Regions from separate parts of the Erwinia sp. GW821-FHT03D09 genome, predicted to be linked through region 4. Evidence: predicted binding sites of a transcription regulator. Region 4 holds the regulator's gene; each other region holds the start of a gene.
The links. Region 4 encodes CRP, which controls carbon source genes, mostly activating them, when cyclic AMP is high. Its sites were predicted from a motif close to ATGTGANNNNNNTCACAT; they were not measured.
Positions count from the first base shown of each region.

Region 1 (8,175 bases), on a different contig from region 4:
TCACGCAGGATTGTTGGGGTCAGCTTCACGTTGCCTGGCTTGTACACGCCGTGTACGTTACCGAAAGAGGCAGCGATAGTGAAACGCGGGCTGATTTTGCTCAGCTCGGTGTAAGCGTAATCAACGTCTTCTGGCTGAGTGTACAAAGCAGATGCGTCCATATGGCTGTTGTCCACGCCATCTTCTTCACCGCCGGTGCAACCCAGTTCGATTTCCAGAGTCATGTCGAGTTTCGCCATGCGCGCCAGATACTTGCTGGAGATCTCAATGTTCTCTTCCAGAGACTCTTCAGACAGGTCAATCATGTGAGAAGAGAACAGTGGCTTACCGGTTTTAGCGAAGTGAGCTTCACCCGCGTCCAGCAGACCGTCGATCCACGGCAGCAGTTTCTTCGCGCAGTGGTCGGTATGCAGGATAACCGGCACACCGTAGTGCTCTGCCATCAGATGCACGTGGTGAGCACCTGCGATCGCACCCAGGATTGCAGCAGCCTGTGGCTTGTCAGATTTCAGGCCTTTACCAGCGATAAAAGCAGCACCGCCGTTAGAGAACTGAACGATGACCGGAGATTTTACTTTAGCAGCAGCTTCCAGCACGGCGTTGATTGAGTCGGTACCGACGCAGTTAACCGCTGGCAGAGCGAATTTGTTCTCTTTCGCTACTTTGAAGATCTTCTGCACGTCATCGCCGGTGACAACGCCTGGTTTTACGAAATCAAAAATTTTAGACATGTTAGCTTGTCCTGTTTCTTCGGTCGTATTAAAGGATTCTGTTCTCATGCGGAGCCTCACGCGGCTCCGCCCAGAGGTTTAATTACTGCTTAGCACGTTCTTGCAGCATAGCGACTGCTGGCAGAGTTTTGCCTTCCACGAACTCCAGGAAAGCACCGCCGCCGGTAGAGATATAGGAAATTTTATCTTCGATACCGAACAGATCGATAGCGGCCAGCGTATCACCACCGCCTGCGATGGAGAATGCTTCGCTGTCTGCAATCGCTTTAGCAACGATTTCGGTACCTTTACGGAAATTAGGGAATTCGAACACGCCAACCGGGCCGTTCCACAGGATGGTTTTGGCTTCTTTCAGCAGTTTAGCCATCGCCAGTGCGGTTTCGTCGCCGAAGTCCATGATCTCTTCGTTATCCTGAACTTCGCTCACTTTCTTCACGGTTGAAGGCGCGGTTTCAGAGAACTCGGTACCCACACGGGAATCGGTAGGAACCGGAATTTTGAACTCGTCGCGCAGTTTTTTCGCTGCTTCAACGAAATCTGGCTCATACAGAGATTTGCCGACGTTGTTGTCGATAGCCACGAAGGTGTTGGCGATGCCGCCGCCGACGATAACGGTGTCAGCAATTTTCACCAGCGAGTTCAGCACGTCGAATTTAGTGGAAACTTTAGAACCACCGACAACGGCAACCATCGGGCGTGCAGGATTAGACAGGGCTTTACCTAATGCTTCCAGCTCAGCTGACAGCAGCGGGCCTGCACAGGCAACCGGAGCAAATTTGCCCACACCGTGAGTAGAGGCCTGAGCGCGGTGCGCGGTACCGAAAGCATCCATCACAAAGATGTCGCACAGCGCGGCGTATTTTTTAGAGAGGGCTTCGTCGTCTTTCTTCTCGCCTTTGTTAAAGCGAACGTTTTCCAGCACCACCAGCTTACCGGCTTCCAGCTCAATGCCGTCCAGGTAATCTTTCGCCAGAGAAACGGTATCCGCGCCCAGTTTGTCTTTCAGGTAGTTAACCACCGGCAGCAGGGAGAACTCTTCGTTGTATTCACCTTCAACCGGACGGCCCAGGTGGGAGGTAACCATCACTTTTGCGCCCTGCTTCAGAGCCGCTTCGATAGTCGGCAGAGAAGCACGGATACGTGCGTCCGACGTCACTTTCCCTTCTTTTACCGGCACGTTCAGATCGGCACGGATCAGAACACGTTTACCAGCAAGATCCAGATCGGTCATCTTAATTACAGACATGGTGAACCCTCTCGTTGATTCTCAAAGTTTTACAGACGCTGCTGCGTCCTGACTGAAACCGATATCGGCCATCGCTAACGTGGTATCCAGCATTCTGTTAGCAAAGCCCCATTCGTTATCACACCAGACCAAGGTCTTAATCAGGTGCTGACCACTGACCCGCGTCTGCGTGCCGTCAACGATGGCACTGTGCGGGTCGTGATTAAAATCAATAGAGACTAACGGTAATTCCGTGTAGTCAACTATACCACTAAAAGCGCCTTCTGACGCACTTTGCAGCAGGGCGTTGACCTCGCAGGCCTTGACCGCATCCCGCACGCTGACGCTGAGGTCAATTGCCGTCACGTTAATCGTCGGCACACGTACGGCAATCGCTTCGAAACGGTCATTAAATTTCGGAAAAATGCGGGTGATGCCCGCGGCCAGACGCGTATCAACCGGAATAATCGACTGGCTGGCCGCACGGGTGCGCCGCAGATCGGGATGATAGGCATCAATCACCTGCTGATCGTGCATCGCGGAGTGGATGGTGGTCACCGTACCCGACTCAATCCCCCACGCATCATCCAGTAGTTTGATTATTGGAATAATACAGTTAGTGGTGCAGGACGCGTTCGATACTAACAGATGTTCCGGCAGCAGCTCTTGCTCATTCACGCCGAAAACGACCGTGGCATCCAGGTCATTGCCCCCAGGATGGGAGAACAACACTTTTTTCGCCCCTGAAAGCAGATGCGCTTCACCATCGGCACGGCTGCCATAGACACCGGTGCAGTCCAGCACGATATCCACATTCAGTTCGCGCCACGGCAGCGAGGCAATATCGGCGTGATGCAGCAGGCGGATAGCGTCATCGCCAACCGACAGCAGATCGTGCTCCTGGCGCACATCCCAGGCAAAACGGCCATGGCTGGTGTCGTATTTCAACAGATGGGCCATCCCGGCGGCGTCGGCCAGCTCATTAATGGCAACCACCGTAATTTCAGCACGACGTCCGGTTTCGTAAAGCGCACGCAACACGTTGCGCCCAATGCGACCAAATCCGTTAATGGCAATGCGAACCGTCATATTACTCCTGCATCAGAATTCTCTATGAAATCGGACGATTAGCCTGAGCCAGACGCCGCGATTTGTACAGGAAATTCTTGCGTCACCGCAGCGGCAGGCCAGAGTCTGTATCCGCGACAACAATCAAACTGAAACGCTTCAGCTAGAATAATGGAAGTGAGGAATAATAGGAATGACCGGGATCAACTGCGGCGCTTAACTTTCGATCTGCGTCACAAAATTACGCAAAAAATGGCACCTTTTAACGCATATTTATCCGGCCAACTGCGCATCACGGTGAAATTTTAGACAAATACCACTTTATGTAAACCGTCTCCCGATAATGCGCTTAATCTGGGGTTTCACTTTTTAATAACACCACAATAAGAAGGGAGATCACCATGCCGGACAACGTTTCAGATAAAGACGGAATTTCACGCCGCACATTGCTGAAAGGAGCCGGGGCAATCGCCACCAGCCATTTGATTCCATCGGCCCTCGCCTCCCCCACGGCAGAAAACGAATCAGCGGCCGCTCATCCGCCGTTTACCGCACCGGAAAAGTTGCCTGATGGCTACAATATTCTGCTGATTACTTCCGATCAGGAGCGCTACTTCGAGCACTACCCTTTTCCCGTTCCTGGCCGTGAACGCCTGATGAAAACGGGGACAACGTTTGCCCGCCACTACATCAACAGCTGCGTGTGTACCTCATCGCGTTCGGTCATGTATACCGGCCTGCATATGCCACAAACCCGCATGTTCGATAATGTAGGGCTCCCCTGGATGCCGTGGAGCCTCGATCCCAAACTGGGTACGGTAGCCAGCATGATCGATAAACTCGGCTATTACGCCGCCTACAAAGGAAAATGGCATCTCTCCCGCCCGCTGGAACTGTCGCTAAAAGATGTACCATCCAGGGATATTGACGATATTGACCATGCCCCGCTGCATCAGGATATGCAGCAATATGGCTTTCAGGACTACTCCGGCATTGGCGATTTAATTGGCCTGCGCAAAGGGGGCTATGTCTACGACTCACTGACCTTAGCGCAGTCCGTCAGCTGGTTGCGCAGTAAAGGAAGAAATATGAGCGATAACCAGCGTCCGTGGCTGCTGGCGGTGAACCTCGTGAATCCGCACGATGTGATGTTTATCGATACCGATGCGCCGGGAGAACGTATTCAGTGGCACTCGAAGCTAAACGAAAACCAGCCAATGAGCCCCAGCCAGCCGCCGGAAAATGCGCTGTATGCTGCGCGCTGGGATCAGGTGCCTCTGCCCGCCAGCCGTCATCAGCCGTTTAAGCAATCGGGCAGGCCGGCTGCACAGCTGAACTATCAGCAGGCACGGGCCATGCTGGTTGGGCAGTTTCCCGACGAGGATCGCCGCTGGCGCAAGCTGCAGGATTACTATTTTAACTGTATCCGCGATAACGATACCCATGTCGTCGCCCTGCTGAACGAGCTGGACGCGCTCGGCCTGACGGAAAAAACCATTGTGGTGATAACTTCCGATCACGGCGAGTTACAGGGATTTCACCAAATGCACGGTAAGGGAACCTGCGTTTACCAGCAGCAGGTACAGGTGCCGATGATTATCAGTCATCCCGCCTATCCCGGCGGAAAGGTTTGCAACGCACTGACCAGCCACCTGGACCTGACACCAACTCTACTTGGCCTGACCGGAAAACCCGCTGAGCAGATCGCCCCGCTGCTGCACGACCGCAAAGGCAAAGATTTCAGCGCGCTAATCAAAGATCCCGAGCGGGCCAGTCTGCACCAGATCCGTGACGCCAGCCTCTACTGCTACGATATGATGCTGTACATCGATGATAACTACCTGCGGAAAGTCTTTGATGTGCGGGATAATCCAAGCCTGAACACCGCCGAAAAGCAGAAACAAATTCAGCAACTTGCACCGGACTATCACCGGCGCAGCGGCGTGCGCATGCTGTTTGATGGGCGCTATAAGTTTGCTCGCTACTATTCACTGCGCCAGCACAACATGCCGGAGAATTGGGAACAGCTGCTGGCGATGAACGATCTGGAGCTTTACGATCTCGGCAACGATCCGCAGGAGATGAATAATCTGGCCCGTGAACCCGAACAGCATCGCGATCTGATTATGGCCATGAACCAAAAGCTCAACGCCAGGTATCGCCAGGAGATTGGAGAGGATGACGGCAGCTTCCTTCCTGACAGCAAAGCACACAGCTGGCATCTGGATAGCACGCATTTTGAGAAGATGATTCAGGACTGATCGTCTGGCCGAAAAAAAGCACCGCTAAGCGGTGCTTTATCGAGTAAACCGGCCCGTAATAAGGCCGGTTGCGATGGATTACAGCAGGCCTTTCGCTTTAGCAACCACGTTATCCACGGTGAAGCCAAACAGATCGAACAGCTGCTCAGCTGGTGCAGATTCACCGAAGCTGGTCATGCCAACGATAGCGCCGTTCAGACCGGTGTATTTGAACCAGTAGTCCGCGATACCCGCTTCAATCGCTACGCGAGCGCTAACCGCTTTCGGCAGCACGGATTCACGGTAGGCAGCATCCTGCTTGTCGAAGGCGTCGGTAGACGGCATAGACACCACGCGAACCTTGTGGCCTTCCGCAGTCAGTTTGTCGAACGCGCCAACCGCCAGCTCAACTTCTGAACCGGTCGCAATCAGGATCACATCAGGGGTGCCCGCGCTGTCTTTCAGCACGTAACCACCGCGAGCGATGTTCGCCAGCTGCTCAGGCGTACGCTCCTGCTGTGCCAGGTTCTGACGGGACAGGATCAGTGCGGTAGGGCCGTCGTGACGCTCGATACCGTATTTCCAGGCCACGGCAGACTCTACCTGGTCACATGGACGCCATGCGCTGACGTTTGGCGTAACGCGCAGGCTGGCCAGCTGCTCAACCGGCTGGTGAGTCGGGCCATCTTCGCCCAGACCGATAGAGTCGTGGGTGTAAACCAGCACCTGACGGATCTTCATCAGGGCCGCCATACGCACTGCGTTACGCGCATATTCCACAAACATCAGGAAGGTTGCGGTGTAAGGCAGGAAGCCGCCGTGCAGGGTGATACCGTTAGCGATCGCGGTCATACCGAATTCGCGCACGCCGTAATGGATGTAGTTACCTGCTGCATCTTCGTTGATTGGCTTAGAACCAGACCACATGGTCAGGTTACTTGGTGCCAGGTCAGCGGAACCGCCCAGGTATTCCGGCAGCAGTTTGCCGAACGCTTCAATCGCGTTCTGAGATGCTTTACGGCTGGCGATTTTCGCCGGGTTAGCCTGCAGCTGCTCAACAAATTTCTGCGATTCTTCCGCCCAGTTAGCCGGCAGTTCGTTGCTTACGCGACGCTTGAACTCGGCCGCCAGTTCAGGGAAGGCTTTTGCATAGGCAGCAAACTTCTCATCCCATGCGGATTCTTTTGCCTGGCCTGCTTCTTTCGCATCCCACTGCGCGTAGATATCCTGCGGGATTTCGAACGGTGCGTGGGCCCAGCCCAGCTGCTTGCGGGTCAGTTCGATTTCAGCATCGCCCAGCGGTGCGCCGTGAGAATCATGAGTACCGGCTTTGTTCGGTGAACCGAAGCCGATGATGGTTTTGCACATCAGCAGTGAAGGCTTGTCGGTAACTGCTTTGGCTTCTTCAACCGCTTTTTTGATCGCTTCAGCGTCGTGGCCGTCGATGCCACGCACCACGTGCCAGCCGTAAGACTCAAAGCGCTTCGCGGTGTCGTCGGTGAACCAGCCTTCGATATGGCCATCGATAGAGATGCCGTTGTCATCGTAGAACGCCACCAGTTTGCCCAGCTTCAGGGTACCCGCCAGCGAGCACACTTCGTGGGAGATGCCTTCCATCATGCAGCCATCGCCCATGAACACATAGGTATTATGGTCAACGATGTCATGGCCAGGACGGTTAAACTGTGCAGCCAGCGTGCGCTCGGCAATCGCAAAACCAACGGCGTTAGCGATACCCTGGCCCAGAGGACCGGTGGTGGTTTCTACGCCTGCTGTGTAGCCGTACTCTGGGTGACCTGGGGTTTTGGAATGCAGCTGACGGAAGTTAGCCAGTTCGCCGATTGGCAGATCGTAACCTGTGAGGTGCAGCAGGCTGTAAATCAGCATTGAACCATGGCCGTTGGACAGCACGAAGCGGTCACGGTCGGCCCACAGCGGGTTAGACGGGTTGTGGTTCAGGAAATCGCGCCACAGCACTTCAGCGATATCAGCCATACCCATTGGGGCACCCGGGTGGCCGGATTTAGCTTTCTGAACCGCATCCATACTCAATGCGCGAATGGCGTTGGCAAGCTCTTTACGAGAAGACATTTTCTACTCCAGGTCGGATTTAACGCTTCGCCGTACTTAACCTATTGTAATTAATGAGTTATCAGGCAAAGCCGAAGGAAAGTCGCCCATCAATGTACATGAAATATGGGTAACATGTACATGGCGCGGGATGTAAAAATAATCACATAAGTTGCACTTTGGGAATCTCCCGGCTAGGCAAAGACGGCAGTAAAGACTATAACTCAACTATCTGGCGGATCTTTAATCTCTCTTTCACCCGCTAACTTTATGATTTAATTACCTTGTTACTACTAATGGATAAAACGGAATGAAGAAACGCATTTCTTTTGCCGCGCTAGCGCTGGCAACCCTTGTTTCAGGCTGTCAGAACTTCGACAGCAATGGACTGATGCAGTCCGGCGCACAGGCTTTTCAGGCTGCCACGCTGAGCGATGCGCAGGTAAAAGAGCTAAGTGAAAAATCCTGCCAGCAGATGGACAGCAGCACGCAAATCGCCGATGCCAACAGCACCTATACCAAGCGATTGAACAAAATTTCTGCCGCACTGGGCGATAACATCAACGGCACGCCGGCTAACTACAAGGTTTACCTCACCAAAGACGTCAATGCGTGGGCGATGGCTAACGGCTGTATTCGCGTATACAGCGGCCTGATGGATATGATGACCGACAATGAAGTTGAGGCGGTGTTGGGCCACGAAATGGGTCACGTTGCATTAGGCCACTCGCGCAAAGCCATGCAGGTGGCCTACGCGACGACCGCTGCACGCACCGCCGCAGCGTCTGCCGGTGGCATTGCCGCTTCACTTTCCCAGTCGCAGCTTGGTGATATTGGGGAG
Region 1 is NZ_JBWKUK010000006.1:198,437-206,611, forward strand. Features, by position in the region: gene fbaA (class II fructose-bisphosphate aldolase) at 1-731, opposite strand, end outside; gene pgk (phosphoglycerate kinase) at 814-1,977, opposite strand; gene epd (erythrose-4-phosphate dehydrogenase) at 1,999-3,045, opposite strand; gene AC07U6_RS07915 (sulfatase family protein) at 3,426-5,285, shown strand; gene tkt (transketolase) at 5,364-7,355, opposite strand; gene loiP (metalloprotease LoiP) at 7,645-8,175, shown strand, end outside.
Region 1: a site for CRP is predicted at 3,246-3,263, ahead of epd (erythrose-4-phosphate dehydrogenase). Genes of this name have one in related genera too.

Region 2 (8,175 bases), on a different contig from region 4:
ACAAGATGGGCCGACCGCAGAACGAGGCCGACCCCGGAGCCAGAGGTTAGATCGCTTTAGCGAGTTTGGCCGGTGAAACCTGCCACTCAAGTTTGCCCAGGGCGCTTTCCAGATCGAAATCGACGCAGGCAATGGCTGAAGTGGAAAACATCGGCGGCGCTTCCTGTGGGCACAGTTCTGAAACCAGATACCCCACCAGCGGCAGGTGCGAAATCACCAGCACCGATTTTACGCCTTTATCAGCCAGCACCTGCAGGTAGCACGCCACCTGGGCGGGATCGCCACCGGGCGTCAGTTCCGGCAACACCTCCTCACCAGCCGGCAACGCCAGCGCTTCACGCACGGTGTTAAGGGTCTGCTTTGCACGCAGGTAAGGACTCACCAGCACACGTTCGATATCCACAGACTGACCGTTAAGCCAGGCCGCCATTTGACGGGACTCATCACAGCCGCAGTGGGTCAGAGGTCTTACTGAATCACTGGCTGCATCCAGAGCCGCATCACCGTGACGCATTATAAAAACTTGCATATAGCACCGCTGTTGTTAAACAAAAACGCCGGAGGTACAACGCCACCGACTCTTCATTCAGAGAATGAACGGTGTGTTGTACCTAATGCCTTTAGTATAGTCAACCGATTGTTTACTTAGTGAGCGACCGGTATAACACCCCGACAGAGCAACCTACTTACTGGTCAGAATTAACTCGCTGAATCGCCGCCGCTATCCAGCGTAACATCCTGTCCGTAGAAGGTTTTCTGTTCTTCCATCATTTTTTTCAGCCGTTCGCAGGGCGCGAAGCGAGAGCCAAAACGCTGCCCCAGCTGCTCAAGGGTGTTGACCACCTGAGTGATGCCCATTCGGTCCATATAGCGGAACGGCCCACCGAGAAACGGTGGGAAACCAATGCCAAATACCGCACCGATATCGCCATCCCGCGGGCTGCGCACCACCTGCTCATCCAGTGTGCGGGCAGCCTCGTTCAGCATCATCATCACACAACGCGTAGCAATATCTTGTGCGCTAAGACAAGGTTTTGGCGACAGCTTCAGCAGACGATAGATCTCCGCATCGGCCTTTTTCTTCCCGCCCGGGCGTTTGCCGTAAACATAAAAACCCCGGCCATTCTTACGGCCCTTACGGTTGTCACTCAGCACCGCGCCCAGCGCCGAAGGCAGCGCGAAGCGTTCGCCCCAGGCTTTTTCCAGTACCGGCATAATATGCGTGCCGACATCAATGCCGACTTCATCCAGCAGCTGCACGGGGCCAACGGGGAAGCCAAACTGCACCAGCGCATCGTCTATTGCTTCTATCGGTTCCCCGGCCAGAAGGCAGTGCATCGCCTCAATCACGTAGGGAGCAAGGATACGGTTAACGTAAAAACCGGCTTTATCCGCCACCACGATCGCCGTCTTGCCCTGTTTTTTCGCCAGCGCCACCGCCGTTGCTACGGTCACATCGCTACTACCCGCGTGCGGGATGACCTCAACCAGCGGCATTTTTTCCGGCGGGCTGAAATAGTGCAGGCCGATGACGTTTTCCGGCCGTTGCGCCTCGGCGGCGATATCGGCAATCGGTAGCGAAGAGGTATTGGAGGCAAAGATCGTCTGCCGCCCACAGTGGGCTTCGACTTCCGCCACCATTTTTTGCTTGAGCGCCAGATCTTCAAACACCGCTTCAATAATCACATCGCGCTGGCTGAAGCCTTGATAATCCGTGCCGCCGGTAATCAGCGCCATCTGCTGCTGTCGCCCGGCTTCCGTCAGGTGCCGACGTTTCACCGCTTTGCTTAATACCTGCCAGCTGGTTTTCAGCGCGTGGTTGATGCCCTGCGCATTAATATCCTTGATGCGTACCGGCAGCCCGGCGCGCGTGGCGGTCACGCAGGCAATACCGCCGCCCATCAATCCCCCACCCAGTACGCCAATGCTGCGCAGCGTACGCGCTTCAACCTTCGCTCCCGTCTCTTTTTTCAGCGCGGTGGTGGCAAAAAACAGCCCACGTAGTGCCGCCGATTCCGGCGTCATCGCCAGCTCGCCAAAAGCTCTGGCTTCCGCTTCGTAGCCGCTGCTGCTGCCCTGTTCCAGCCCCTGGCGCACTACCGTCAGAATTTTATCCACTGCCGGATAGTTGCCGTGAGTCTTCGCCTGCGCACGGCGTTTCGCCATGTTAAACAGCAGCGCCCTGCCCGCCGGTCCGCTCAGCAGCCGCTCGCGCAGCGGCAGCGGTTTCCTCGCCTCGCGCGCTTTCAGCACGGTCTTTACCGCCGTTTCCAGCAGGATAGCGTGCGGCACGGCCTCATCCACCAGCCCGCATTTCAATGCCTGCCGCGGGCGCAGAGTTTTCCCTGACAGAATCATATCCAGCGCCACCGAAGCACCGATTAACCGCGGCAGGCGCTGTGTGCCGCCGGAACCCGGTAGCAATCCCAGCTGCACCTCCGGTAATCCCAGCCGAGTTTTATCATCCAGCGTGCAGACGCGGTGGTGGCAGGCGAGCGCCAGCTCAAGACCGCCACCGAGGCAGGCCCCGTGGATCGCCGCGACCACCGGTACCGGCAATCCTGCAATTTCGGCCATCACCTTCTGCCCCTGCTGCGCCAGCTTTTCCGCCTGCTGCACACTGTCGCACGCGGCAATCATCGCGATGTCCGCACCGGCAATAAACGAGTCCGCCTTGCCGGAGACGATCACCAATCCGGCCAGCTGCGGATTGGCGCAGGCGCGCTTGAGTACGCTGCGGATTTCTACGGCAAACTCCGCCTTGAGGGTATTCATCTTCTCGCCCGGCACGTCGATGGTAATCACCCCGACGTTATCCAGCCGCATCGTCAGAGTAAATGCTGATGACTGTTCCATTATTCCGCCTCCAGAACCATTGCCGCGCCAAGACCACCCGCCGCGCAGGCGGTCACCAGCCCCAGACCGCCACCACGACGCCGCAGCTCGTTCAACGTCTGGGTGATCATCCTTGCTCCGGTCGCCGCAAACGGATGGCCATAGGCGATGGACCCGCCCAGCACGTTAAAGATCTCTTCATTGACTTCGCCCAGCGCGTGCGGGCGATTCAGCACATCGCGGGCGAAGCGCTCGTCGGCGAACATTTTAAGATTGGCGAGGGTCTGCGCAGCAAACGCCTCGTGCATATCGATCAGCGTCAGATCGCTGAGGGTGATACCCGCTCGCTCCAGCGCCAGCGGCGAGGACCACGCCGGTCCCAGCAGCATATCTTCACGAACGCCAATGGCGGTGAAGGCATAGCTACGCAGATAGCCCAGCGGGGTGATGCCGAGTTCACGCGCGCGGGATTCGGTCATCAGGATCACCGCCGCCGCGCCGTCGGTGAGCGGCGTGCTATTGGCGGCGGTCACTGTGCCGTGGCGGCGATCGAACGCCGGCCGCAGGCGGGCATAGTCTTCCGGCTTTGAGTCAGGGCGAACATTGTTGTCCTGTTCCAGCGCGGCCTGCCACGGGGGTGTAAAGGCGGTCATCACCTCCTGATTCAGCAGCCCCTGCTGCCAGGCGCGCGCCGCGCGCTGGTGCGAACGGTGCGCCAGCGCGTCCTGCTGCCCGCGACTGATACCGTAGCTTTTTGCCATCTGCTCTGCGGTATCACCCATGCGCAGCCCGGTGGAATATTCGGCTACCGCCGGCGGCACCGGCAGTAAATCGCGCGGGCGCAGCTGGCTGAACAGCTTGAGTTTTTGCGACAGGGTACGCGCCTTGTTGAGATCGACCAGCGTTCTTGCCAGTTTGCGGCTGACGCCAATCGGCAATACGGAAGAGGAGTCGGCACCGCCGGCGATCCCCACCTGAATACTGCCCGCCATCAGGCTTTCCGCCACGTTTGCCACCGCCTGAAAGCTGGTGGCGCAGGCGCGGCTGACGCTGTAGGCATCGGTGTGAATGTTCATGCCGCTGGCCAGTACGATTTCACGGGCAATGTTCGGCGCTTCCGGCATCTGCACCACCTGGCCAAAGACCAGCTGATCGATGATGTCGGCGGGAATGTCGCTGCGGGCCAGCAGTTCACTGACCACCATTCTGCCCAGCTCCAGCGCCGGGATGCCGTGGAAGGCCGTCGCCTGCTTAGCAAATGGGGTGCGCAGCCCGTGGGTAATGGCGATGCGGTCGCCCTGGCGCGTCAGCAAAGGTAGCGCTTTGCTCATTATTATCACCTGTTTCGTGTCGATGGACGGCATCACTGCCAAAGAGGTCTGACCTCCTCAGTGTTAACCAGAATAGGATGGGGCGCTACGGTGGGAAGAAAAAAATGCGAGAGCAAACACGGTTTAAGGGGAGCATGGCCGCTCCCCATAGCCTGTCAGCACAGGCAAGAGCGTGGTTTAGCGCAGACCAAGCTGGAATATCAACGTTTCGGCCTGGCAGCTAAAGGTAAAGCTACAGTCGAGCACCACGCCTTCCGGCGTTTCGGTAAACGTACCCTCGATCACGCAGGGATCGGACTCAACCTCACGCGCTTTCGTTGTCAGCGATGTCAGCATCGCTTCGGCTTCACTGCGGTTGGCAAAAGTACGATTGTAAGCCGCGGTGCAGTCGGTGTTATCCATCACGGTGCCCACATCAACGCAGCAACAGGCTGCCGTTTCGCTGGCGCTGCAGCGGTTAATTGCGTCGGTCATTTCATCCTCCGGCATGCCGCAACAGGAACGCGGCAGGTTAATTTAAGACTAAATCCATTTTACGCCTGACGCTTTTCCCGCTCCAGTAGACGCGCGAAATGAGTCCGTGAAGTGATGAAAATCACACTATTAATTGATCCACCGCAATCAGCGGCGTGGTTCGAAATTTCTACCTGTAAGTTTTTGTTAGGCAGATCTCTTTTCTTGCATCATTTTGGAAATAAGTCGAAAACATTATTGCAACACCTGTACAGGTCGGACCTATACTTGGGCCACTGGTCTGATTTGTTGCCCGTCAGTCAGTCCCTACAATCCGCGATCCCTTGTTACCTCAGGTAACAGAGTTTAATAAAATCTAATGAGGTTGTGGTTATGAACCATAAAAACCTGTTTACGAAATCTACCCTTGCCGTGGCAGTGGCCCTTGTTTCTTCAAATGTGTTTGCGGCTGGCTTTCAACTGAATGAATTTTCCTCTATTGGCTTAGGCCGTGCTTACTCCGGTGAAGGTGCGATGGGCGATACCGCCGCGTCCGCCAGCCGTAACCCTGCAACTATGGCGCTGATGGATCGCCCGATGTTCTCCGTCGGCGCGGTGTTTATCGATCCCGGTGTTGATATCGACGGCCAGTCCGCCAGCGGTAACAGCCTGGATGCCAGCAATATCGCCCCTACCGCCTGGGTGCCGAATATTCACTATGTGCAACCGCTGAACGATCAGTGGTGGTTAGGGGCCAGCGCGACCTCTAACTACGGTCTGGCTACCGAGTTCAACGACAGCTATACAGCAGGTCCGTACGCCGGTAAAACCGACCTGACTACCATGAACTTTAACCTCAGCACCGCCTACCGCCTGAATCAGCACTTCAGCTTCGGCGTAGGTTTTGATGCGGTTTATGCACGTGCCAAAATTGAGCGCTACGCCGGTGAATCCCTTGGATCGCTGGGTATTCCGGCAAACACCCAGATTGCCCATCTGAAAGGTGATGAGTGGGGCTACGGCTGGAACGCCGGTATTCTGTACGAAGTGGATGACAACAACCGCTTCGGCCTGACCTATCGTTCAGAAGTGAAGATCGATTTTGAGGGCGACTACCGCAGCAGCCTGCCAAGTTCGATTAACCCGCTGAATCAGGCAATGGGCCTGGGCCTGCCGTTTGGTACCGACGGTAATACTATTCCTGGTGCACTGACGCTGAATCTGCCGGAAATGTGGGAAGTGTCCGGCTTCCATAAAGTGGCGCCACAGTGGGCGGTGCACTACAGCCTGGCCTACACCAGCTGGAGCCAGTTCCAGGAGCTGAAAGCCACCGGCAACAACGGCCAGCAGCTGTTCTACAAAGATGAGAGTTTTAGAGATGCTTACCGCATCGCGCTGGGTACCACCTACTATCATGACGATCACTGGACATTCCGTACCGGTATCGCCTTCGATGACAGCCCGGTTCCGGCACAGACCCGCTCGATTTCTATTCCCGATCAGGACCGTCTGTGGCTGAGCGCCGGTACATCTTATGCCTTCAATGAAGATGCCTCGGTTGACGTCGGCGTTTCCTATATGCACGGCCAGCACGTGACGGTGAAAGAAGGTCCTTATACCTTTAACTCTACCGGTAAAGCGTGGCTGTACGGCGCAAGCTTTAACTACAAGTTCTGATTACCATTCAGCATGAAAAAAGGCCCGCTGGTTTTCCGGCGGGCCTTTTACTATGCAGTGCGAAAACGGTTATGCGGCGCGAGAATTATGGCGCATCAATATCGTTAAGTTCGTCTTTAATCGCCGCTGCATTCGGATTTTCCTGCGGGATCAGCTTGCCGTCGCTGGCAAGGAAATCATGATGCTGGAAGTAAGCCGAACGCATAAAGGCATAAGGATCTTTCGAATTGCTCAGAATGGAGTCGGAATCCAGCAGCTGCGCACGGGTCTCAATGCCTTCCAGAGCCCATTTACCGGCGGACATCCACCATGTCAGCCATGACAGCGGTGGATAGAGATCGTCAACAATGCCACCGACATCCTCACGAGGCGTAAAGCCGCCGTAGCCCGGTACAACCACATATGTGCCGTAACCCACGCCGTAATGGCCCAACGTGCTACCGAAGGCCCGCGGCTCTTCTTTCGCCAGTTTCGGGTTAGCCATGCTGGCCACATCAATCAGACCGCCCATCCCCAACAGGGTGTTCAGGAAGAAACGGTTAAAGTGGATCATCGCCTTATACGGGTTGCCCTCAACGAAGTAGTTGATCATCGAGGCCGGTTCATCAAGGTTACTGAAGAAGTTACCCAGGCCGTTTCGCGCCGGCACCGGCACGTAGTCGCGCCATGCTACCGCAACGGGCCGCAGGACGTACGGGTCCAGCACGTTGTAGTTAAAGTTGAACATTGACCGGTTGAAGCCTTCCAGCGGATCGGAACGTCCCTGAGGATCATCGGCGTTCTTAGAGCTGGCACAGCCCACCATCATTACGCTTGCCAGCACTAAGCCCGTCAGGCGATAGTTCATTTTTTTCTCCCTGTACTGGTTTATGGATTATCGCCTGCCACCTGCTGATCGATTGTGACCGCAAGCTGCTGTTGACCGTTGAATGGCGTAACCTCACTCAGCCCGAACCAGTCACCGGGTTGAGGATTGGCGCTGCCGTCGCGCGAAATACGTACGCGAACCCGCACCTGATGCAGCGCTGATAGCAAGCGCTCCGGCATCATTGCGTTACTGTCATCCAGCGTGAGCGATAGAGGAAAATGGCTCAGCGGCAACTGTTTCACCGCAACGGGAACTGGAGTGGTTCCGTCAGAAACAGAAATATACAACACTCCACCTTCCGGTAACATTTTTTCTGCCTCCGACGACAAATTTACCTGAATCGCCAGATGGCTGCTTTGCTGACCCGATGCGCTTCTGGCCTGCTCAATACTGCGGCGAATGACCTCAACACGCGCATCTTTAGCCGGTAAAAGCGCCAACATCTTATCCCAGGCTTCGATGGCTGCGGTGTAATCCTGCTGGCCAAAGGCATTAAATGCCAATAACCCCAGCAGGCGCAGATTGTTACCGTCGTGTTTCAGCATATCACGCAGCATCGTCTCTGCCTGGCGGTTGTCCTGCGGATCGTCGGAACGCGTCAGAACCTCGGCGTAGCTCAGCCTGACTTCGGGATTATCCGGTGCCAGCTGCAGGGCACGGGCGAAAGACTGCGTGGCGATGGCGGCATTGTTAAGCACCATACCCAGCCGCCCGAGCATCATCCAGTCGTGCAGATTATGCGGTTCCTGCTGCAGCTCGCTGCGAATCCCCAGAGCAAGTTGCGCCAGCTGTTCCCTGTTCAGCGGCGCGGCCTGCGGGTCCATCACCTGCCTGCGCAGCACGGGCAGATCGCTTTTTACCTGCAGCCAGGCCAGCACCTGCGACAGACCGCCGGTTTTCAGATAAAACCCCACGCTGATCACCGCCAGCAGCACGCCACCGGGAAGCAGAGCCCAGAGGCTAAGTGAACGGGCGGGCGGCGGCTTTGTCAGGACACGGTTCCGGCTGGCA
Region 2 is NZ_JBWKUK010000003.1:31,513-39,687, reverse strand. Features, by position in the region: gene sixA (phosphohistidine phosphatase SixA) at 47-529, opposite strand; gene fadJ (fatty acid oxidation complex subunit alpha FadJ) at 700-2,856, opposite strand; gene fadI (acetyl-CoA C-acyltransferase FadI) at 2,856-4,166, opposite strand; gene AC07U6_RS03375 (YfcZ/YiiS family protein) at 4,344-4,640, opposite strand; gene fadL (long-chain fatty acid transporter FadL) at 5,013-6,296, shown strand; gene mlaA (phospholipid-binding lipoprotein MlaA) at 6,382-7,143, opposite strand; partial or broken gene AC07U6_RS03360 (tetratricopeptide repeat protein) at 7,164-8,135, opposite strand.
Region 2: a site for CRP is predicted at 4,750-4,767, ahead of AC07U6_RS03375 (YfcZ/YiiS family protein). Genes of this name have one in related genera too.

Region 3 (8,175 bases), on a different contig from region 4:
TATCTCTAAAAGAGTGCATCGCGTTTGGCGATGGGATGAATGATAAAGAGATGCTGAGTATGGCGGGTAAAGGTTACATCATGGATAACGCTCATCAGCGCCTGAAAAATTTGTTGCCGGAGGTGGAAGTCATTGGTTCTAATGCTGAACAGGCAGTATCGAAGACACTGCGTACCTTATTTGGTGTGTAATCACTCTGAGTTTTAATCTTTATCTATTCGAGCTTCATTGCGTTCTCATAACCAGGAAAATATTTTTATTCCTGGTTTTTTTATATCTGAATTTTATATTTTTTTTAAAATTAAACTGATCTAATGAATGAACGATCTGCTCTCAAAGTTAATTTAATTTAGTTGAAATATATCATTTTATTTTTAATTGGTATGATGGTTTTTTTGTTATTTCATTATAAGTTGAACGTGAAATACATACGCTAAAAACAATCATTTGTAGTGTGTCGAATTTTGAAGGGATATAATTCTGTTCCCATCTTTTTTTTAGGTTATAGTTTTACATTTATTATTTTTTCTTTTATTACCTGGAGTTTTTATGTGAATTTTATAGGTGGTGTTTTTTAGTCTTTTCAACGACTACCCTTGCTGTAATAATTACCGTGCTAAAACCATTATGGATGATTTAATGTGGGGTCACTAAGTTGCGATCTCAACGCCTGGTTTTTGAAATTATTATTGTGACCCGGTTAATTATATGTTTTTTATCTGGTTTTTTATTAATTATTAGTTTAGAACTGCATGTCTGAAGTTATTATATATTTACTTTCCAGACTATGAGAGTCTGGTGTTTCATTTGAATTCAAAAAAAATTTGTTCAAGCATAGTCCGTATCTATGGATTGTCATGATCAGGTCACTGGGGAATCCTTGTTTAGTCAGAAGAGCTCTGGTTTGGAAAACCAGTTGATTATAATTCTTCTCTTTTGACATTGATGTGTTTCGTCCCCAAACATTTTGAATGATTTTTTCTTTTTCGATAATTTCATTCATCAGGCACAGGATAAGAATTCTTTGGTTTTTGCTAACCTTGGCAATAATATTACTGTCTTTAATCATTAAGTACTTGTCCTTTAGCAGGAGTTTTTCGTTTTCATATTTTACTGACTTGGGTTCTAAGCTGTTCATTTTATAGATTTCTCTTTTTGTAAGTCGAAATAGCACCTAAAGTTTTTTTCTTCAGGATTTTCCTTTGTTAATACATCATGCTGTTAGGAGTTATTTTATTATTTGGAAAAACCTATTAACAACATATATTGTCTTTTACTTGTTTTATAGGTTTTCATGTTGTTGTTAATTTGTTTATTAGTTTTATATTCTGATTTTTGTTGGTTATGTATGGAGGTGTTTGAAAAAAAATTAAGGGAGTGTTTATGGTGAAAATTGTGTTTTTTCTTAAAGTTTAAGATGATGAAGAGGTTGTTAGCCTGCAGCTTTTAGGGTGATAATTATTCTGGATAATTAGGTAACGTTGTGAATTACTTAATAAATGGAACTTTAAAATACAATTCCTATGACGGAACTTTGTATTTAATGGACGGTAATATTGATATGCTAACGCTTAGCAGGATTGCTAATGAATTACTTTATCTTATGGTGAAGGATAATAATATTCCATTAAGTAGAGAAAGTATTTTAAATGAGCTTTGGACTAAAAAGGGTTTGTCGTCTTCTGGTAATAATCTAAATAACTATATGTCAATGCTGAGGAGGACGCTGTCAAATCTTGGATTCTCTGATGTGATCATTACTATACCCAGACATGGCTTTATGTTTAGTGCAGATGTCGAGATTATTTTAGATGAGAATGATAAAGCTGAGGTTTTTTCAGGAGGGAATAAGGCATTCACGATTCACAGATTATATTGTAGTAATTTATATAAAAAAATAAGATTTATTAATTTCTTTATAAGAAAAAGAAGCGTCGGTTTTTTAACCGTCCTGTTACTTGCTTTTTTTATTTTTTCTCTTTTGTTTTTTCAAAGTTTTAAAATGGATAATGATCATTATGAAATAAATAATTGTAACGTGTACTTGTTGAAAAACTCCAGGGATAAAAGAAAGATGGAAAATGATTATTCAATGGTAAAAAACTATGTTGTTAAATACAAAATAAACTGTGAGCGTAAAACAGATATTTTTTATTGGTCGGAGAGAGGAGGTAGCGGAGAGGGGGTAAATGAAAATTCCACAGGTAAAGAAATTTTAGCGTACTGCGATGATAGTCGTAGAGGAGAATGCGTTAATTACGGCCTACTCAAATGAGAGAATAGATTAATGTCTTTGATCAGGCAGCGTTATCCAGGCTGGGCGGTGGCGGTGATACTCTCGCTGTGTATTCTCTGGTTTGGCAACAAGGATAAGAGGCAAGACTTTAGCTGTAGGGCACAGCTGGGTATGGAACCTATTATTAATCAGTGTGGTAGCCGCAACCTGCTTGACCTTTTTATGGCAATAAATGGTAATGGAGAAGGATATTTTTTGCTTTCAGGGAAGTTGAGATGCGAGGGGAAAGATCAAACCGTCAATGACATTCTTGATTTCGATTATGAAAAAGAAGGACGATATTATGATTTACATTTGTGGAAAAAAGACACGGTGATAAATAAATTTCTACCGCAGCTCAAGGATGAAAAAATCATGATAAAAATAAGAAGGTTAGATCGCCAAAGATATCTTCTTTCCTCTAATAAGCATGCATTACTGGTGTGTACGTCGGAGTGACGGGGAAATGAGTAGCGGTTTTATAAAAAATATCCCGCTACTCATATTTTAATTATTTAGCATTCATTTGTTGCTTATGCTTCTTTTCGCTCATCATGGTCATGGCAAGAAGGATTACGGCCAGAATACATCCGCCGATCATAACAATAAAGCCACCGTCCCAACCAAAGTAGTCAACGGTGTAGCCAACTATCGCGCTGGCGGCAACAGAACCACCGAGATAACCAAATAAACCAGTAAAGCCAGCGGCAGTACCCGCAGCCTTTTTCGGTGCCAGTTCCAAAGCGTGCAGGCCGATCAGCATGACCGGGCCATAAATCAGGAAGCCAATTACCATCATACAGGCCATATCGACGCCAGGATTACCCGCCGGGTTCATCCAGTAAACAATGGTCGCAATGGTCACAAGAGTCATAAAGAAGACGCCGGTAGCTCCACGGTTGCCTTTGAACACCTTATCTGACATCCAGCCGCACAGCAGAGTGCCCGGAATACCTGCATATTCATAGAAGAAGTAAGCCCACGAAGATTTATCCAGCGTGAAGTGCTTAACCTCTTTCAGATAGGTTGGTGACCAGTCGAGCACACCGTAACGCAGCAGATAAACAAACACGTTCGCCAGTGCGATGTACCACAGCAGTTTGTTCGGCAGAATATACTGGGTGAAAATCTGTTTCGCAGTCAGCTCTGCTTCATGTTTTTCATTATAGTCAGGTGGATAGTCGTTTTTATACTCTTCAATCGGAGGCAGGCCGCAGGACTGTGGCGTATCGCGCATCAGCGTAAAGGCGATAATCGCGATCAGAATGGCACCAAAAGCAGGCATATACAGTGCGGCTTTCCAGTCGTTAAACCAGGCCATACCTAACAAGAACAGCAGCGGAGGGATACCACCGCCAACGTTATGTGCGCAGTTCCATACGGAAACGATGCCACCGCGCTCTTTCTGCGACCACCAGTGAACCATGGTACGGCCACACGGTGGCCATCCCATACCCTGGAACCAGCCGCACAGGAACAGCAGAACGAACATCACCATGATGCTGGATGTTGCCCAGGGTACGAAACCCATAAACAGCATTACCGCTGCGGCAAGAATCAGTCCGGCAGGCAGGAATACACGAGGGTTTGAGCGGTCTGAAACGGAGCCCATTATGAACTTTGAAAAACCGTAGGCGATAGAGATGCCTGACAGTGCAAACCCTAAATCTCCACGTGAGAAGCCCTGCTCAACGAGATAAGGCATCGCAAGTGCGAAGTTTTTGCGCACCAGATAATAGGCGGCGTAGCCGAAGAAGATCCCCAGAAAGATCTGCCAGCGCAGCTTGCGGTAAAGCGGATCGACGCGGCTGGCATCAACGCGTGGCTGATGTGCTGCAGGTTTAAAAATACTTAACATTACGGCCCCCATGGCTCAGGTAACGATATCCCCGCCTGGCTGAGATGAAATACAAACAGTTTCCCTGGTAACGGTAAATGTTCCATTTCGAAAGCAGCATGGCGACATTCGAAGGTTACAGCTGTGAATAAGTGCGCGAATGTTACATTTTTATGACGAAATGGCTATATCTGCACCATTAAATGAGGTGATATTTTCGTATGCGAACTATAATTTGTGATTGAGGTCACACTAATGGAGCCGTTTAACGCTCTGAAGTCTGCATTTTGGATGTTTACGTTCTAATTGGAAAAATTTTTTATCTAAGGAATGTTATATCCATGGAAAAAAGCGGGATTTAAGGAGGCGATAAGATGAGCAGTGATACTGGTGTAGATAGGGAGAACATCTGCTGTTATTTAAATCTTTAATAAACGAGGTGTAACTCCCTGAATTTATTGTTTAAGTATGACTGATGGTAAATTCATCATTTATAATGGTCATACCGCTATCACCAAAATTGATAACTAAACCATCATCACCAATATTAATTACGTTGATGGGTTTGTCATTGTTAATAATGGTGGTGATATTCATATTTGCCCGGCCACCGCTAACCTGATCTAACTCTATTTCTGACAATACCTGCATGATATAAACTCCCTTTTTGATTAAATAACTCAACGGATGTTAGAGTTTCAAGTAAAGGGACAGGTATCGTAATTTAATGATTTTCATAAACTAACGCCTGGCTAAGGTGTTAATTATTTGAATTAGATATGAATGTTTATTTTTTCGCCGGGCGAATCTTCATTGCCAGGCCTTTGAGGAAATTGCGAAGAATTTGATCGCCACACTCACGATAATTTTTATGCCCCGGCTTGCGGAAAATAGCACCAATTTCTGATTGTCCCACCGCAAAATCGGCACTTTTCAGTAGCTCAATAATATCAGTGGTTTTTAAATCGAAGGCGACGCGAAGCTTTTTCATGATGATGTTGTTCGTCATCTTACGCTCAATCGAGGGCACTGGCGCATCTTCGCTTTTTCCGCGGCGTTCGAAAATCAGACCGTTAAGGAAGTAGCCCATAACGACATCCGGACAGAGGCGATAGCCAGGCTCATCTTCTTTTTTCAGGAAGCTGTGCACTTCGGCTTCAGCCACTTCGCTCTCTGCCAGTGCCAGAATGCTCACTACTTTTGCATCGCTTAAATCCAGCATGTAACGCACGCTGCGCAGGACATCATTATTCGTCATAAACACTCTCTTCATTGAAACTATTACAGTGAGCGCATTATAGAGCCAATTGAGCGGTTAGACAGGAAAAACCGCCTGCCTTTACCGGTGAGTGGGGTCAGGGATGAGTCAGCGATGCCGGCAACGGCGTGCCCGGGAGAGAGGCATCCCGCACCCGTGGCAGATGATCGCAGGCGTGCTGTCGGGCTGAGCGAATAAAAGCTTCAACAACCGGTTGACGCTGTTCCCCATCGCGCACTGCCGCGTAAAGCCTGCTCCAAAGACCTTCGCCCAGCGCCCTGGTAGTCACCAGTCCCTGTTGCTCAAAGCTTTCCACCACCCAGTGTGGCAGAGCCGCAATGCCCATCTGCGCGGAGACCATCTGAATTAACAGTAATGTGTTATCCACGCTTTTCAGAGCCGGGCTGACGCCAGCGGGCTGTAGAAAATGACGCCAGATATCAAGACGCTGACGCTGTACCGGGTAAATCAACAGCACTTCACTGGCTAAGTCTTCCGGAGAAATACGGTTCACTTTGGCCAGAGGATGGTCAGGTGCCATAACCAGCCTGACCTCGAAATCGAACATTGGCGTATAGAACAAGCCGCTGCGCGGCAGAATATCTGAAGTGAGTACGATATCCAGTTCGCCCTGCTGAAGTGCAGGCTGTGGGTCAAACGTCACGCCCGATTTAAAATCCATCACCACCTGCGGCCAGCTTTTGCGGAAATTGTTCAGTGCCGGCGTCAGCCACTGAATACAGCTGTGGCACTCAATAGCGATACGCAACGTAGCCTGGTGTGGTTCATGGCAGGCCTGTAATGCTTGTTGAATCTGTGGCAACACCTGCTCGGCCAGCTGCAGTAAAACCTCTCCCTGTGGCGTAAAGCGAAGCGGCTGACTTTTCCGCACGAACAGACGGAAGCCCAGCCGCTGTTCCAGATCGCTGAATTGATGGGATAACGCTGACTGCGTTTGATGTAGCTGGGCGGCAGCGGCGGCCAGCGAACCTGAATTTCGCAGAGCCTGCAGCGTTCGCAGGTGTTTAAGTTCGATCATGAGAGTCCTTCACATCGACAGTGAACATATTGCGCTTGTGGATAATACAGTACCTGCGGATTATAGCGGTGTAAACATCTGGACGTCCAAATGATAACACCTAAATTAACAGGAAGCGCATCATGACTATTCAGAACCATACTCTTGGATTTCCCCGCGTCGGCCTGCGCCGCGAACTAAAAAAAGCACAGGAAAGTTACTGGGCGGGCAATAGTACGCAAGAAGAGCTGCTGGCAACCGGCCGCGAATTACGCGCCCGTCACTGGCAACAGCAGAAAGATGCCGGTGTGGACCTGTTGCCGGTCGGTGACTTCGCCTGGTACGATCACGTACTGACGACCAGCCTGATGCTGGGCAACGTGCCTGCTCGCCACCAGAACAAAGAGGGCTCTGTCGATCTTGATACGCTGTTCCGCCTCGGCCGGGGCCGCGCGCCCACTGGTGAACCCGCCGCTGCAGCTGAAATGACTAAATGGTTTAACACCAATTATCACTATATGGTGCCGGAGTTTGTACAGGGTCAGCAGTTCAAGCTCACCTGGACCCAACTGCTGGATGAGGTTGATGAGGCACGGAGTCTTGGGCATAAGGTCAAACCCGTACTGCTTGGCCCGGTAACCTACCTGTGGCTGGGGAAAGTGAAAGGTCAACCGTTCGACCGCCTGACGTTGCTGAAAGACATTCTTCCTGTATATCAGCAGGTCCTTGCCGAGCTGGCAAAACGTGATATTGAGTGGGTACAGATTGATGAGCCTGCACTGGCTCTTGAGCTGCCGACTGAATGGCTGGCGGCGTTCAAACCGGCTTATGATGCACTGCAGGGACACGCTAAGCTGCTGCTAACCACCTATTTCGACAGTATTGGCCAGAACCTGGAGACCATTACCGCACTGCCTGTTCAGGGGCTGCACGTGGATCTGGTTCATGGCAAAGATAACATCAACCTGTTGAATGACAACGTATCGGCGAACTGGCTGCTGTCGGTCGGGGTGATTAACGGACGTAACGTCTGGCGAGCCGATCTCAGCAGCTGGTTTGAGCAACTGCAGCCGCTGGTCGCTCAACGTAAACAGCTGTGGATCGGCACTTCCTGCTCGCTGCTGCACAGCCCAATCGATTTGAGCGTGGAAACGCGTCTGGATGAAGAGGTGAAAAGCTGGTTCGCTTTCGCACTGCAGAAATGTACCGAACTGTCACTACTGAGCCATGCGCTGAACAACAATGATGCCGCCTCACTGAAGGACTGGAGCGCCCCTGTCCGTGCTCGAAAAACATCCACCCGAGTGCACAATGCTGCGGTGGCTCAACGCCTGGCGGCTATTACTGCGAAAGATAGCCAGCGTCAGAATCGCTATCAGGTTCGTGCCGAGGCTCAGCGCCAGCGTTTCCAGCTGCCGGCATGGCCAACCACCACCATTGGCTCATTCCCACAGACCACTGAAATTCGCGGTCTGCGTCTGGACTTTAAGCAGGGGCGTCTGGACGGTTCCCACTATCGCACCGGCATTGCCGAACACATTAAGCAGGCTATCGTCGAACAGGAGCGGCTGGGCCTTGATGTGCTGGTTCATGGGGAGGCAGAACGTAACGACATGGTGGAATACTTTGGTGAAAACCTGGACGGTTTTGTCTTCACGCAGAACGGCTGGGTGCAGAGTTACGGCTCACGCTGCGTAAAACCGCCGGTTATCATCGGTGACGTCAGCCGCCCGCAGGCGATCACCGTTGAGTGGGCGAAATACGCCCAGTCGCTGACCGAAAAGCCA
Region 3 is NZ_JBWKUK010000020.1:57,114-65,288, forward strand. Features, by position in the region: gene yigL (sugar/pyridoxal phosphate phosphatase YigL) at 1-191, shown strand, start outside; gene AC07U6_RS18645 (winged helix-turn-helix domain-containing protein) at 743-1,138, opposite strand; gene AC07U6_RS18650 (winged helix-turn-helix domain-containing protein) at 1,544-2,275, shown strand; gene AC07U6_RS18655 (hypothetical protein) at 2,288-2,734, shown strand; gene glpT (glycerol-3-phosphate transporter) at 2,787-4,133, opposite strand; gene AC07U6_RS18665 (hypothetical protein) at 4,575-4,763, opposite strand; gene AC07U6_RS18670 (YehS family protein) at 4,900-5,370, opposite strand; gene metR (HTH-type transcriptional regulator MetR) at 5,468-6,409, opposite strand; gene metE (5-methyltetrahydropteroyltriglutamate--homocysteine S-methyltransferase) at 6,532-8,175, shown strand, end outside.
Region 3: a site for CRP is predicted at 4,348-4,365, ahead of glpT (glycerol-3-phosphate transporter). Genes of this name have one in related genera too.

Region 4 (8,175 bases):
CAACAGCTTAATCTGAGGGCAGCGGAGATCGAGGGAGACAGCTTCCACCGCTTTACCCGCCCCGAGATGGATATGGCTATCCGCAAAGCGCGTGATATGGGTAAACACATCAGCTACTTTGGCCCGGAGGCCAACGACTTCGGGCTGCTGGAGCAAACCTTCATTGAGTATGGACGTACCGGCAAAGGCAAATCACGTAAATACCTGCACACCTACGATGAAGCGGTGCCGTGGAATCAGGTGCCGGGGACATTTACCCCGTGGCAGCCGCTGCCCGAACCCACCGACGTGCTGTTCTATGAGGGCCTGCACGGCGGCGTACTGACACCACAGAATAACGTGGCGGAAAACGTCGATCTGCTGGTCGGTGTGGTGCCTATCGTCAACCTTGAGTGGATACAAAAGCTGGTGCGCGATACCAGCGAGCGCGGCCATTCGCGTGAAGCGGTGATGGATTCAGTGGTGCGTTCAATGGAAGATTACATCAACTACATCACGCCACAGTTCTCCCGCACCCACCTGAACTTCCAGCGCGTCCCTACTGTGGATACCTCCAACCCCTTCGCCGCCCGGGGCATCCCGTCACTGGACGAGAGTTTTGTGGTTATTCACTTCCAGGGGCTGGAAGATATCGATTTTCCCTATCTGCTGACCATGATTCAGGGTTCATTCATCTCCCATATTAAAACCCTGGTCATTCCGGGCGGAAAAATGGGCCTGGCGATGGAACTGATTATGGGCCCACTGGTTAAGCGGCTGATCGAAGGGAAAAAAATCAGCTAATCGGATAGTCATAGTCGCTATGACATAAGCTGCTGATGGATAAAGCCAATGTGCAGCTGCACGCCAATTGGCAGAACATCTTCATCAAGACGGAAGTGCGGATTATGCAGGCTCCAGCAGGTGCCTTTTTCTTCGTTGCCCGAGCCGATCAACAGGAAGCATCCGGGGATAACCTGCTGGTAGGCTGAAAAGTCTTCACAACCAAACATGGGATGCGGCATTATTTTCAACGCGTCGGCTCCCAGCGTATCCACCACATTTTTTGCGGCAAAACGACAGGCATCAGGGTGATTGAAGCCCAGCGTATAGCCTTTTGTCCATTCAAGCTTGTAGCTGGCCCCAACCGCCGCCGTCATGCCGCCGAGCATCTGTTCCATCATTTTGGGGATTTCAGTGCGCGTGTTTTCACTCAGCGTACGCAGAGTTCCTCTGAGATGTGCGGCATCCGGAATAACATTGTAGCCCCCATCGGCCAAAAAACTGGCGATGCTAAGTACGGCCCCCTCGTTAGGGTCCAGCCTGCGTGAGACAATTTGCTGCAGCTCCTGAACTACCCCGGCACCTAACACCACGGGATCGCACGCCGTATGCGGTAGAGCAGCATGCGAACCTTTCCCCTGCAGAATCAGATCGAAATTATCACTGGCCGCGCTGAAAACACCTTCGGTGAAACTGACGGTACCGGTAGGAAGAGCCGGCATCACGTGCAGACCAAAAATCATCGAAACCCCGTTAAGCACACCCAGAGAGACCAGTTCCTGTGCCCCGCCCGGCGGAACCTCTTCCGCGTGCTGAAAAATAAATCTCACGGTTCCGGCAATCTGTTGTTGCAGCTGACACAGTACCCAGGCCGCTCCCATCAGCATGGCCGTATGCGCATCGTGGCCACAGGCATGCATTACGCCCGCATTACGCGAGGTAAAAGGCTCCTGGTTCAGCTCATGGATCGGCAGGGCATCCATATCAGCACGTAGCGCTATGCAGGGGCCAGGGCGAGCCCCTTTTAACTCGGCCAGCACGCTGTTAGGTGTGGGACGGCTGAGGGTTAGTGCACCCCATTGCTGGAGCTCGCTGGCGACGTAATCCGCAGTTTTTTGCTCATGAAAAGAGAGTTCGGCATGCTCATGAATATATCGACGCCATTGCAGCACTCGTGGGGTGATGTCCTTAATCAGTGACGCTGTTTGAGATTTCATAGTTACTCCTGTAACGGTGAAAAAGCGGAAAGGTGCCGACTACCGGGCAATAACACCAGTCCGGCAACCAGCGTGGTCGCGATGAGAAAAACAAAACAGGCCTGATAATGACCGTGCGTGACACTGAGCAAATACCCCATCACCACCGGGCCAATCACTCCACCGGTTACGCCCCCCGCATTTACCAGGCCGATGGCGGAACCAACAACTGCAGGGGAAAAGTATTTCATCGGTAGCGTGAATGCAGTGATAAAAGCACAAATCAATGCCGCATCCGTGACGAACAGTGCCAAACCGGTTGCCTGCGGTGAGTGAACAGAAAACAGCGCCAGCATGCCGCCTGCGGCAATCAGTGCGCTGCCCAAAATCACCCATGCCTCACGGCCCGACATAAAATGCCCGACCAGCCAGCCGCTGACCATGGATGATAGCCATGTCCCCACTCCGGCAAGGCTAATCAGCGCGCCGGTGGTAGCAATGGTGAAACCGCGCTGCTGCACCAGAAAAGCAGGAAGCCAGGCCATCAGGCCGTAAACCGGAACATTGATGCAAATACTCGCCAGCAATATCTGCCATATCTTCACAATACGCAGCATGCCCCACCCATTAACCCGCTGGCGATCTTCGCACTCCTGTTCGCTGTCCGCAGGCAATCGCAGCATCACCAGAGCCGTGAGGAAAACCAGAACGGCCAGCACCAGAAAAGCGTGATGCCACCCCATAATCGACAGTGCCCAAACCGCCAGCAGCGGTCCGGCGGCCATAGCGATCCCGGAAGACGAGAGTAAAAAAGACTGGGCAAAAGTACGTTGATGCAGCGAAAAATGCGTGGATACCGCTTTGGCACAGGCGCTGGGATAGCCGGAGTGCGCAATGCCATCGAGGAATCGAAAAGCAATAAGTAATGCAAGGCTTTGCCCCAGCACGCCGAACAACATCGCACACAGGGCCAGAAACGTTAGCGCCATGACCAGCACCTTTTTGTAGCCAATACGGTCATTAAGCCAGCCCGCCGGAAGCTGAAACACCGCGTAGGCGAGAAAAAATGCGCCGGTGATGTACCCCGCTTGCTGCGTGCTGAGATGGAATTCCTGACGGATCGGCAGCAGAGCAAAACCGATCACCGTTTTATCTATATAGACAAAGACATAGCCAATAAAGAGGATCAGCAGCATCGGCAGGCGCGCTATTTTTCGCATTATAAGGACCCCTAATTACCAATACGGTCAGTGAGTTAACAGCAGTTTTTCCCACACCGCCCTGTGAGTCTTATCACAACACCTGCGGCATAATTCGATAACATACTGTTTACATATTCAGAGATTAGCAGCGGCAACATAAGATGAAATTTTTACCGCGGTAATAACTTTTTGGCATCAGGGGGGAGAGCTACACATGCGTTATTTACCCAAAATGCAGCAGTTGCGGGTATTCCAGGAAGTGGTCCGCCAGGGAAGCATTCGCTCCGCTGCGCGTGCGCTGGCGCAGTCACAGCCGGCGATCAGCAGAACGCTAAAAGAGCTGGAGAATGTTCTACAAACTTCGCTGTTACAGCGCGGCCCGGCAGGGATAACTCTGACCCCCGGCGGCGAATTGTTTGCCATACGCTCTCGCCTGATTCTTGCCGAATTACAGAAAGCCGGGGAAGAGATCCATTCACTTCAGCAACAGCAGGGGCAACTTTCAGTGGCCATGAGCGCATTACCTGGATTGATGCTACTCCCTGCCGTGCTGGAAAAGTTTCGGCTAATGTTTCCCTGCGCTAAGCTGACGGTAACCGACGGCACACTGCACAGTCTGCTTCCGGCACTCGTGGCCGGAGAAATGGATTTTGCTATTGTTCAGCTTCCTGCTCGCTTCACCGATGAACGGCTGGCCATTGAACCGCTGTTCAGCGTGTCGCTGTGCGTGGTAGCGTGTCAGACCCATCCGCAGCGGAGTTGCGAACGTCTGGAGCAACTTGCCGATGAGAAATGGGTGCTGATGGAAGATGAAGCGGGCAGCGGCTTGAGCCAGGAACTGGAGGCTTTTTTTCAGCGGTTATCTGGTCCTCTGCTTCATACGACTTCTCTGTTGTACGGCATGCAGCTGGCGCGAAAATCCGGTTACCTGATGATGATGCCCCGCCCACTGCTTAGCGAATTCAGCCACACGCTGCAGGCACTCAACCTGCCGCTGCAATCTGCCTGGCATTACAGCGTTGTGTGGTCCAGATACTCCCCGCTTACCCATCATTCGCGGCAACTGCTGGAGCTGGTCCTGGATATCTGCCGTAACGCTGGCGAAAACAGACATGAAACCGACATTAATCAGTGAGACGGGCGCGTCGCCGAGCAACGGCCTTCCGCCCCACTTTCCCGGCAATAAAAAGACTATGTAGTAATTTTGCACTATGCTGAAGCGAGACAACATGACACAACACAAGACAGCCAGGTCAAGCTGTGCTACAAACGGTGCTGTATTATTATTCTGGCATTGCAATGCATGGTGAAAACGGGACAACAGGATGAGTCAGACTCTTAATGGTATTGCCCGTTTGATTTTCCTATGGGAAGCGCCTGACAGGGAATTCCGTCCCTGTTTACCCAAAATATTTCAAAAAGCAGTTAACATTTCTGCAACCTGAGTGATAAAAGGGTATATTTAGGCTCGATTACAATAGAGGATAACAGCGAATGGTTCTCGGCAAACCGCAAACAGACCCAACCCTCGAATGGTTCCTGTCACATTGCCATATTCACAAATATCCATCCAAAAGCACTCTGATCCATCAGGGTGAAAAGGCAGAAACCCTCTACTACATCGTCAAAGGCGCAGTAGCGGTGCTGATCAAGGATGAAGAAGGTAAAGAAATGATTCTTTCCTACCTCAATCAGGGCGACTTTATTGGCGAACTGGGCCTTTTCGAAGAGGGCCAGGAGCGAAGCGCGTGGGTGCGCGCTAAGAGTGCCTGTGAAGTAGCTGAAATCTCCTACAAAAAATTCCGCCAGTTGATTCAGGTTAACCCTGACATTCTGATGCGTCTTTCTTCGCAGATGGCACGCCGTCTGCAGGTCACTTCTGAGAAAGTGGGTAACCTCGCCTTCCTTGATGTAACCGGTCGTATTGCACAAACCCTGCTTAATCTGGCCAAACAGCCGGATGCCATGACCCACCCGGATGGTATGCAGATCAAGATCACCCGCCAGGAGATTGGCCAGATCGTTGGCTGTTCTCGTGAAACCGTGGGGCGTATTTTGAAAATGCTGGAAGATCAAAACCTGATTTCCGCGCACGGTAAAACTATCGTGGTTTACGGTACGCGCTAAACGGTTGTGGATCTGTGGCGCGACAGCATTGTCGCGCCTTTTTTTCTGTGGTGTTGGGCATGTGGCGGAGAATCATCTATCACCCTGAAGTGAACTATGCACTGCGGCAAACGCTGGTGCTGTGTCTGCCAATAGCCGTTGGCTGGCTGCTGGGCGATCTTCGACAGGGTCTACTCTTTTCATTGGTTCCCGCCTGCTGTAACAACGCCGGTCTTGATACTCCCCATAAACGCTTTTTTAAACGCCTGATTATCGGCGGCAGCCTGTTTGCATTCTGTAGTTTTATGATCCTGTATGCCGGGGAACAGGGCGTACCGCTGCCGATCATCATGCTGGTGATGGCACTGATACTGGGCGTCACTGCGGAAATCAGTCCACTGCATGGCCGTCTGCTGCCCGCATCGCTCATTGCCGCTATTTTTACCCTCAGCCTGGCCGGAAGAATGCCCCTCTGGCAGCCGCCGCTGCTCTATATTCTCGGTACCATCTGGTACGGGCTGTTTAACTGGCTGTGGTTCCGCCTGTGGAAAGAGCAGCCGATGCGTGAAACGCTGAGCCTGCTGTATCGCGAGCTGGCCGACTACTGCGAGGCGAAATATACGCTGCTGACCCGGCTGACCGACCCGCAGACAGCCCTCCCGCCGCTGCTGGCGCGCCAGCAAAAAGCGGTGGATCTGATTAATACCTGCTATCAGCAGATGTATATGCTGTCCGCCAGCCAGGATAACCACTATCAGCGGCTGACGCGGGCCTTTCAGGTGGCACTGGACCTGCAGGAGCACATTTCCGTCAGCCTGCATCAGCCGGAAGAAGTGCAAAAACTGGTGGAACAAAGCCACGCCGAAGTGGTGATCCGTTGGAATGTGCAGACCATTGCCTCCCGCCTGCGGGTGCTGGCCGATGATATCCTCTATCATCGCTACCCTGAACGTTTTACCATGAATAAGCCGCTGCTGGCGCTGGAGAAAATCTCCCGGCAGAATAAAGACAATCCGGTGGGGAATTTCTGCTATTACCATTTCAGCCGCATCGCCCGTGTGCTCCGCACCCAGCGGCCGCTGTATCGACGCGATCTGATGGCGGATCGCCAGCGCCGGCTACCGCTGATCCCGGCACTGAAAAGCTACCTGTCGTTGAAATCACCCGGCCTGCGCAGCGCCGCGCGCTATGGCGTGATGCTGGCATTTGCCAGCTCGCTGGCGCTGTTTTTTAATCTGCCTAAGCCCTACTGGATACTAATGACGGTGATGTTCGTCAGCCTCAATGGCTACGGCGCCACGCGGGTTCGCATTCAGCACCGGGCAATGGGAACCCTGGCAGGTCTGGTCATTGCCGCCGTTATGCTGCGCCTGCACGCACCGGAATCGGTAATGCTGCTGGTGATGCTGGCCCTGACGCTGATTGGTAATCTGTTTATCCGTAAATTTTACGGCTGGGCCACGATCGGCTTTACCATCACCACAGTATTCACGCTGCAGCTATTGTCGCTCAACGGTGTGCAGCTGCTGGTACCGCGTCTGATGGATACGCTGATTGGCTGTCTGATTGCCTTTGGCGGGATGATCTGGCTGTGGCCGCAGTGGCAGAGCGGGCTGTTACGGCAGAATGCTCACGATGCGCTGGAGGCTTACCAGGAAGCACTGCAGCTTTTGCTGGGGCAGGAACAGGAACCGGCAAAACTGGCCTGGCAGAGGATGCGGGCCAATCAGGCCCACAACGCGCTGTTTAACTCGCTGCATCAGGCGATGCAGGAACCGAACTTTAATGCCGGTTATCTGAAAGATATGCAGCTTTGGGTAACCCACAGCCAGTTTATTGTCGAACACATTAATGCCATGACGATTCTGGCGCGCGAGCACACTATGCTTACTGAATCACTGGCGCAGCGCTACCTGCAATCGTGCGAAATTGCGCTACAGCGCTGCCAGCAGCGCATTGAATATGACGGCCCCAGCACCGACAGCAACGTACTGGAAGCGCCGGAAGATTTTCATCAGGGGCCGGTCACCATTCTGGAGCGGCACGTGAAACGTATTCTCGACCACCTCAGTACGATGCACACCATCTCGTCGCTCGCCTGGAGCCAGCGCCCGCATCAGGGGCACTGGCTGTCCCGGCGCTTACGCAAGTCGCCCTAGCCTAAAACTTTTTCTACCGCCGCCGCAAAGCGCTTCATCCCTTCGGTGATATCCGCGGGATCGATAACCAGCGATGGCGCAAAGCGCATCACGTCCGTACCGGCCACCAGCACCATCACCCCTTCAGCCGCTGCGGCATTCAGGATGTCGCGCGCTTTGCCGGCATGCTGTGGCTTAAGCGCGGCACCGATCAGCAGCCCCATACCACGGATTTCGCTGAACAGGTCCAGTTTGGCATCCAGCGCCTGCAGGGCATCAACAAACAGCTGACGGCGCTGCGCCACGCCGTCCAGCACCTCCGGCGTATTGATAATATCCAGCGCCGCTTCCGCCACCGCGCAGGCCAGCGGGTTACCGCCGTAGGTGGTGCCGTGCACGCCAGGCGCCATCACCGACGCGATCTCATTGGTGGTCAGCATCGCACTCACCGGGAAGCCGCCGCCCAGCGCTTTCGCCGTGGTGACGATATCCGGCTTCACGCCGTAGTGCTCACAGGCAAAAAGTTTGCCGCTGCGGCCCATCCCGCTTTGCACTTCATCCAGTACCAGCAGCGCATTATGCTCATCGCACAGCTGACGCAAACCCTGCATAAATTCCTGAGTCGCCGGCGTTACGCCGCCTTCACCCTGGATTGGCTCTACCACGATGGCACAGGTGTGATCGTCGATCACCGCTTTGACCGCCGCCAGATCGTTAAACGGCACATGGACGATGTCGGCAGGCTTAGGGCCAAAGCCGTCGGAATACTTC
Region 4 is NZ_JBWKUK010000002.1:244,999-253,173, reverse strand. Features, by position in the region: gene AC07U6_RS02870 (phosphoribulokinase) at 1-783, shown strand, start outside; gene AC07U6_RS02865 (amidohydrolase) at 801-1,979, opposite strand; gene AC07U6_RS02860 (MFS transporter) at 1,982-3,178, opposite strand; gene AC07U6_RS02855 (LysR substrate-binding domain-containing protein) at 3,375-4,295, shown strand; gene crp (cAMP-activated global transcriptional regulator CRP) at 4,655-5,287, shown strand; gene AC07U6_RS02845 (YccS/YhfK family putative transporter) at 5,347-7,425, shown strand; gene argD (bifunctional acetylornithine/succinyldiaminopimelate transaminase) at 7,422-8,175, opposite strand, start outside.